2 regions of the Roseateles sp. genome follow, and region 1 is predicted to be linked to the other one. Evidence: predicted binding sites of a transcription regulator. Region 1 holds the regulator's gene; the other holds the start of a gene.
The links. Region 1 encodes sigma-54, which starts transcription at its own class of promoters, with help from an activator protein. Its sites were predicted from a motif close to TGGCANGNAANCTGCTTT; they were not measured.
Positions count from the first base shown of each region.

Region 2: ACQY39_RS04240 (pilin) is a predicted target of sigma-54. The motif match lies at 1,700-1,717, and genes of this name have one in related genera.

Region 1 covers NZ_OZ253537.1:1,116,566-1,120,333, reverse strand. Annotated here, with positions in the region: gene lptA (lipopolysaccharide transport periplasmic protein LptA) at 1-370, shown strand, start outside; gene lptB (LPS export ABC transporter ATP-binding protein) at 367-1,158, shown strand; gene ACQY39_RS04955 (RNA polymerase factor sigma-54) at 1,198-2,727, shown strand; gene ACQY39_RS04950 (SGNH/GDSL hydrolase family protein) at 2,918-3,768, shown strand, end outside.
Region 2 covers NZ_OZ253537.1:949,226-952,993, reverse strand. Annotated here, with positions in the region: gene ACQY39_RS04250 (ABC transporter substrate-binding protein) at 1-560, shown strand, start outside; gene ACQY39_RS04245 (pilin) at 585-1,025, opposite strand; gene ACQY39_RS04240 (pilin) at 1,212-1,649, opposite strand; gene ACQY39_RS04235 (MBL fold metallo-hydrolase) at 1,964-2,755, opposite strand; gene ACQY39_RS04230 (DEAD/DEAH box helicase) at 3,000-3,768, shown strand, end outside.

The DNA of each region.
Region 1 (3,768 bases):
TGCCAATGGCCAGACCGGCAAGCAGGTCAGCTTCCGCCAGGCACGCGACATTCCGGGCGAGGCCATCGAAGGCCTGGCCGACCAGCTCGAGTACGACACCCGCAGCGACACCGTGCGCTTCATCGGCAACGCCGTGGTGCGGCGCCTGCAAGGCACGACCGTGGCCGACGAGGTGACCGGCGCGGTCATCCTGTTCGACAACCGCAGCGAGGTGTTCACCTTGGAAGGCGGCCAAAGCTCGCCCCACCCGAGCGGCCGTGTGCGCGTGGTGATGATGCCGCGCGGCGCCGCCTCGGAGCCCGCCGCCACGCCGGCTTCGGGCATCCAGCTCAAGCCGAGCACCAGCCTCAGCCCGCGCAAGACGCCATGAGCGCCGGCCACCACAACGCGCCGGTGTCGGCGCTGGAATCCGGCGTGCGCAGCCGCCTCGAGGCGGAGGGCTTGGCCAAGAGCTATGGCGTGCGTCGCGTGGTCAAGAACGTGCACCTGGGCGTCAACAGCGGCGAGGTGGTCGGCCTGCTCGGGCCCAATGGCGCGGGCAAGACCACCAGCTTCTACATGATCGTCGGCCTGGTGCGCGCCGATGCCGGCGAGATTCGCATCGACGGCCAGTCGGTCGAGCACCTGCCCATCCACCAGCGCGCCCGCTTGGGCCTGAGCTATCTGCCGCAGGAAGCCTCGATCTTCCGCAAACTGACGGTGGAACAGAACATCCGTGCCGTGCTGGAACTGCAGCGCGACGAGCAGGGCCGCGCGCTGAAAGAGCCGCGCATCAAGGAACTGCTGGAAGCCCTGCTGCACGACCTCAGCATCGAAAAGCTGCGCGACAGCCCGGCGCCGGCGCTCTCGGGCGGCGAACGCCGCCGCGTCGAGATTGCCCGCGCCCTGGCCACCCAGCCGCGCTTCATCCTGCTGGACGAACCCTTTGCCGGCGTGGACCCGATCGCGGTGCTGGAGATCCAGCGCATCATCGGTTTCCTGAAGGCGCGCCAGATCGGCGTGCTGATCACCGACCACAATGTGCGCGAGACCCTGGGCATCTGCGACCGCGCCTACATCATCAGCGAGGGTTCGGTGCTGGCCGAGGGCACGCCGGACGAGATCGTCGCCAACGCCGATGTGCGCAAGGTTTATCTCGGCGAACATTTCCGCATGTGATGTGATGGCGAGCCTCCTGACAGCGCCGGGCCTGCGGCCATGAAGCAATCGCTCCAGGTTCGCCTGAGTCAGCATCTGGCGCTGACGCCGCAGCTGCAGCAGTCGATCCGTCTGCTGCAACTGTCCACCCTGGAACTGAACCAGGAAGTCGAGCAGATGCTGGCGCAGAACCCGCTGCTCGAAACCGAAGACGACTTCGCCGTCGCAGCGCCCGAACTGCCCGAGTTGCGCCAGGCCAGTGCCGCCGAAGACAGCGGCGCCGAGCGCGAACTGGGCGGCGGCGCCGAGGCCGAGGCCACGCCCGAGCTCAAGGCCGAGGACTTCGGCAACAGCGAGCGCGAGGACTGGGAGAACGGCACCGAGGGTGACGATTTCGACGGCATCCGCGAGCTGCCCAGCAACAGCGGCAGCGGCTCCGGCAGCAACGACGAAGACGGCGAGCGCAGCGAGCAGGAATCGGCCGAGATTTCCCTGCAAGAACATCTGCAGCAGCAGATGGCCGGCATGAGCTTGAGCGAATCCGACCAGCTGGCCCTGCGCCTGCTGATCGATTCCCTGAACGAGGACGGCCTGCTGGAAGACAGCCTGGAGTCGATTGCCGAGGCCTTGATCCCCGACGCGGGCGAGGACAGCGCGGCCGAACGCGAGGACCTGCTCGACCACCTGCGCATCGCCCTGAAGTGGCTGCACCATATGGACCCGGCCGGCGTCGGCGCCCGCGATCTGCCCGAGTGCCTGGTGCTGCAGCTGCGCCAGCTGCCGCGCAGCGCGCCGCAGGTGATCGCCATCATGATCTGCAAAAAGCACTTGGACCTGCTGGCCAAGCGCGACAGCCGCCGCCTGATGCTGCTGACCGGCGCCGACGAGCCCTTGCTGCGCGAGGCGCAGGCCCTGATCGTGGCGCTCGAGCCCAAGCCGGGCCGGCGCTTTGCCCACGGCCAGGCGCCGGCGGTGATTCCCGATGTGATCGTGCGCAAGGTCGGGCGCGAGCTGCGCGTCATCATCAACCCCGAGGTCGCGCCCAAGCTGCGCATCAACGAGCTCTACGCCAATGCCCTGCGCCAGACGCGCGGCGGCATCAGCAACAGCGCCCTGGGCGGCGCGCTGCAGGAGGCGCGCTGGTTCATCAAGAACATCCAGCAACGCTTCGACACCATCCTGCGTGTCTCCACTGCCATCGTCGAGCGCCAGAAAGGTTTCTTCAGCCACGGCGCCGTCGCCATGAAGCCGCTGGTGCTGCGCGAGATCGCCGACGAGCTGGGCCTGCATGAGTCGACCATCTCGCGGGTGACCACGGCCAAGTACATGGCCACGCCTTTCGGCACCTTCGAGCTCAAGTACTTCTTCGGCTCGGGCCTGTCCACCGAGGCCGGCGGCGAGGCCTCCAGCACCGCCGTGCGCGAGCTGATCAAGCAGTTCATCGCCGCCGAGAACCCGGCCAAGCCCCTGTCCGACAGCGCCCTGGCCAATATGTTGGAAGAACAAGGCATCCAGGTCGCGCGCCGTACCGTCGCCAAGTACCGCGAAGGCATGCATATTGGGACGACGACGATGCGGCGCGTGGTTTGAAGGGTGAGTGGTGAACGAGTGAACAGGTGAATGGGTGAACAACACACCACGACTCACCATTCACCTGTTCACTCGTTCACCCGTTCACCGCAGCTCACCAAACGTGAACACGCACACCGATTTCAGGTGATTCCCATTTCGAGGCATGCCATCATGCCGCCGACTTGGATCGTTACTTGAAAGGTCTGCCGTGAACACCATCCACCGCACCTCAGCTGACGCTCGCCTGCCCGCCCTGCTGATGCTCGCTGCCGGCCTGGCCTGGGCCGCACCCTCGCAGGCGCAGACTGAGGCTCAAGCCACGAGCAGCACCGCCTCCAGTTACAGCCGCGTGATCGCCTTCGGCGACAGCCTGTCAGACAACGGCAACTTCTACCGCGCCACGGGTGGCGCCGTGCCCCAGCCCGGCAACTATTTCCAGGGCCGCTTTTCCAACGGCCCGGTGGCCGTCGAGCACCTCGCCCAAGGCCTGGGCGTGAGCCTGCAAGACTACGCCTGGGGCGGCGCCCAGACCGGCTGGCTCAACGGCGCGGCGGTGGCTGCAGGCGCCCCGGCCGCCTTGCAAAACACCGGCATGCTCTCGCAGGTCGGCACCTTCCAGGCCGGGCTGGCCGGCATGGCCGCCGACAGCCAGGCGTTGTACCTGCTCTGGGGCGGCGCCAATGACTTCCAGTACCAGGGCTTCTCGCAGGCCACCGGACAAGCGGCCATCCAGAACCTCAGCAGCGCGGTCCAGACCCTCTACGGCCTGGGTGCGCGCAACTTCCTGATGCCGGGCCTGCCCGACCTGGGGCAGACGCCAGGCGGCCTCTCCTCCGGCCTGTCGGGTCAGCTGCATCTGCTGTCCCTGGGCTTCAACCTCGGCCTGAATCAAGCCATCGGCCAGCTGCGGGCCTTGCCCGGCATCGACATCCGCTATTTCGACGTCCTGGGCGCGCAGCAGGTCCTGGTCGACAACGCCGCCCAATACGGCCTGAGCAACGTCACCGAGGCCTGCTTCACCGGCTATGTCGGCCAGCCCAATGGCAGCACCTGCAGCAA
Region 2 (3,768 bases), 170 kb from region 1:
TGCAACCCGACGGCAGCCGCCTGACCCTGCGCCGCGCCGGCACGGCCGGCAGCTCACGCCAGCGCCTGATCGACGAGCTGTGGAAAAAGCAGATGGACGCGCTGGGCCTGCGCATCGAGTTCGAGTCGGCCACTTTTGGCGAGCTGATCAAGAAGGCCCTGGCCAGCCAGCTGATGATCTGGGGCTATGTCTGGGACCTCGGCGCGCCCGATGCGGACTTCCTGCTGAGCATGGGCTACGGCCCCAACGCCGGCCAGAGCAATGACGCCCGCTTCCAGCTGCCCGCCTATGACAAGCTCTATGCCCAGCAGCGCCTGCTGGCCGATGGGCCGGAACGCTACGCCATGATCCAGCAACTGAACCGCCTGCTGCTGAGCTATATGCCTTACCAGCCGCACCACCACCTGATGCGAGTCGATCTTTGCCAGGCGGGGGTCGAGGGCTTCATCCGCCAGCCGTTCACGAGGGATGCGTGGCGGTTTGTGGATCTCAACGATCAACTTATGGCAGCTGCTGTTGTACGGCCCGGTGTTCGAAGTCGAACGATTTGCAAGGCTTAAAGAGCGTCGATCAGAAAATTCTGACTAAATTTGCTTGGGTAGCAATTGGGCAGGTGCAGTGCTACTGGTATCGACGGTCCAATTCATTGACCGGTTCTGGCAAGAACCTTTGATGACCAAAGTATCCCCTGCACTAACATCGCCAAATTTCTTCAACGTGACCGTTACGTATAGACCATCTGCACTCACGTCTGAGGCAGAGATAGAAGCAACAACCTTTGCGGTTGCAAAGGCTGAAGGTGTACTCACGCCCAATTGAGCATCTGTAGCGCTCCGTAAGGCATTCATTCCGCATAGTTCCGAAGCCGAGAGCAAAACAGTTTGCACCACAGAGACTGCTTCGCTCATGCGCGCTCTATCCACATAGCTGCGGTAGACAGGTGTCGAGATTGCAACAAGCCCCCCAAGCACCAGCAACGCCACAAGAATCTCGATCAAAGTAAACCCAAAACCACGAGATTTCATTGAACGACTCCTTTATCCTTATGCACCCTGAGAGTTCCAAATAAATCGAATGCACTTTGATTGCAAACGAAGCATTCTTTGAAACCAAATCCAAGCAACTTCACATTAAATTTAAAGCCTTCAATAGTGAAAAAGGGCGGTCTCTTTGGACCGCCCTTCATTCAGATAAATCTTACTTACAAGCTATCAAGTCTTCGGATAGAACTTGGTCGGAACGGAGCCTCCTACCGTGGTGATGCATGACGCGCCGGCGGTGCATGTCACGGTGTAAACGACATTTTTGCCATCAATTGCCGTGTCGTTGAAGCCTCGCATAACGATGGTCACGGTACCAACAGTTGCACTGGTACCTGCAGCAGTCACCGAAGCTACATACTTACCAGTGATGGAACCTGCCGCTGCCATACCCAAATCAGCATTGGCCGTAGTCGCGCTCAAACTTCCATCATTGAACGCAACGTTGATGTTCTTGATTGCTGTAGCGGCCAAAGCAGAAGCCTCAGACATCTTGCCCTTGGTTGTGTAATCCTGATAAGCCGGCAACGCCACGGCTGCCAAGATACCGATGATCGCCACGACGATCATCAGTTCGATCAGTGTGAAACCTTGTTGGACGCGCTTCATGGTGAGTACTCCTGCAAAAAGTGAACGGGGGGGTAGGGACACACCCCCTGAATGCAGGGGTCGTGCCAGGGCTGAACCCGCCCGATTGCGTGAGAAAGCGCACGAATGGCGGCGCCTGTCGGGTTTCGACTGACAATTTTTGTCAGTCACCCCCTCAATCCGGCCGACATAAAGTGCCAAGTGACAGTTCTTGTCAGTTCATCCCGAGGCCGCCCGATCAAAGGGGCGGCGGAATGCAAAACGGCAGCCGGAGGGGCTGCCGTTGTTCTAACCAAGGCTAGCAGCCTCGGGCCTGCATTTTCCTTGGGCTGATCTCAAACCGCCGGCGCGCCGCCCAGCTCCATCACCATGCCCGCCGCCAAGGCGCTGATCCGGTGGCCGCTAGCGAGGGCGGCGACTTCGGCCATCACGGCCTGGCCCTCGCCTGGTTTGATATGGGTGATCTGCACCTGCACCGAGCCGCGCAGCTGGGCCAGCTCGGCGCCGAGGCGGGCGGGGCTCAAATGCCGGCTGAGGTCGGCCAACTCCTGCTCCTCGTTGCTGAAGGCGGTCTCGATCACCAGGTGGCTGACCCGCAGCTTGGCCAGCCGGGCCCAGAGCGCCGGGTTGGGGCCGGTGTCGCCGGTGAAGACCCAGTGGCCCTCGGCGCCGGCCACGGCAAAGCCGCAGGCCGGCACGGTGTGGGCGGCGCTGAGCACCTCGATGCGCCGACCGCCCAGGTCCAGCACATCGCCCACCTCGAAGGCATGCAGGCTCAGCACCGGCCGCGCCGCGCTGGGCAGGCGGGTGAAATCGGGCCAGATCACGCCGTTGAAGATGTGCCGGCGCAGCGCCTCCAGGGTGGCCGGCAAGCCATGAACCTGAATCGGCGGCCGGCCGGCCTCGGCGCGGATGCGCAGCACCGAATCGGCCAGCAGCGGGATCGACAGCACATGGTCGAGATGGGAATGGCTGACCAGGATGTGGTCGATGCGGGCCAGGTCCTCCAGCGCCAGATCGGCCACACCCGTGCCGGCGTCGATCAGCACATCGTCGTCGAGCAGGAAGGCGGTGGTCTTGTAACCGGCCGCAATGGCGCCGGAACAGCCGAGGACGCGAATTTTCATGAGGGGCATCAAAAGGGACGGTGTGGCTGTCGCGGCGCCGCTCCATACCGGCGCCGTGTGACAGGGCCCTCCAATGTACTGAGCCCCAGCGTTGAAACAAGGGAGCATTACCGGCTTTGCCGGCACAAAGGCGCAGACCCAGGCCGCGCATCGGAGCGGCGTGATTTGCAGCACACCGGCTCGGCCGCCAGCGCGCTTGGCATACTCGCGCCTCCAAGAGAGAGAGAAACAAGAGTGCGCGCCCATGGCCAAGAAACCCGCCCCACCTGAAACCCTGCCGCACAGTCCGCTGCCCGGCAAGGCAGGCCTCAGCCGTGAGCAGCTGCAGGACATCGTGGCGCAGGCCAAAGCCAGGCAAGCCGGTGCACCGGAGCCGGCCGCGGGTGGCGAACTGGACATCAGCCGGACCGACGAGCAGGCGGTGCTGGACGCCCTGCTGCTGAGCGGCGGCGGGCGCGGCGCGGCCGGCTTGCTGCAATGGCTGCAGGCGGTGGACGCCAGCCGCCAACCGTCTGGCCGGCCCTTCGGCGCCAGCCACGTCAACGAGGCCCTGCAGTCCCTGCGCCGCCAGGGCCTGGTGGAGCTGGTGCCCGGCCTGGGCCATGCCGCCGACCTGAACACCCACCGGGAACGCCTGGAAGCCCTGCTGCTGGACAAGGAAGCCCGCAAGAGCTACTGGAAGCGCCTGGCCTGGGTCTACGGCGGTGGCTATGGCGAGGTGACCCGCAAGATCAACTGGATCAGCTTTCGCAACGAGGCCGAGAAGCTGCAGATGCTGCGCCTCTTCATCCATTCGGGCCTCACCCAGACTGACTTCCACACCCATATGGACGCGGAGCTGGCCGAGCTGCGCGACCCCGTTCTTTTGCTCAGTGCCATCACCGAGCCCTGGTCGCCCGCCTTGCTGGAAGCCATGGCCCCCGACCTGCGCAGCGAGCTGCTGAGCCTGTGCATCGACCTGCTCCATGTCGGCGACAGCCGCGCCCAGCGCATCAAGCAATGGTTGCAGCAAG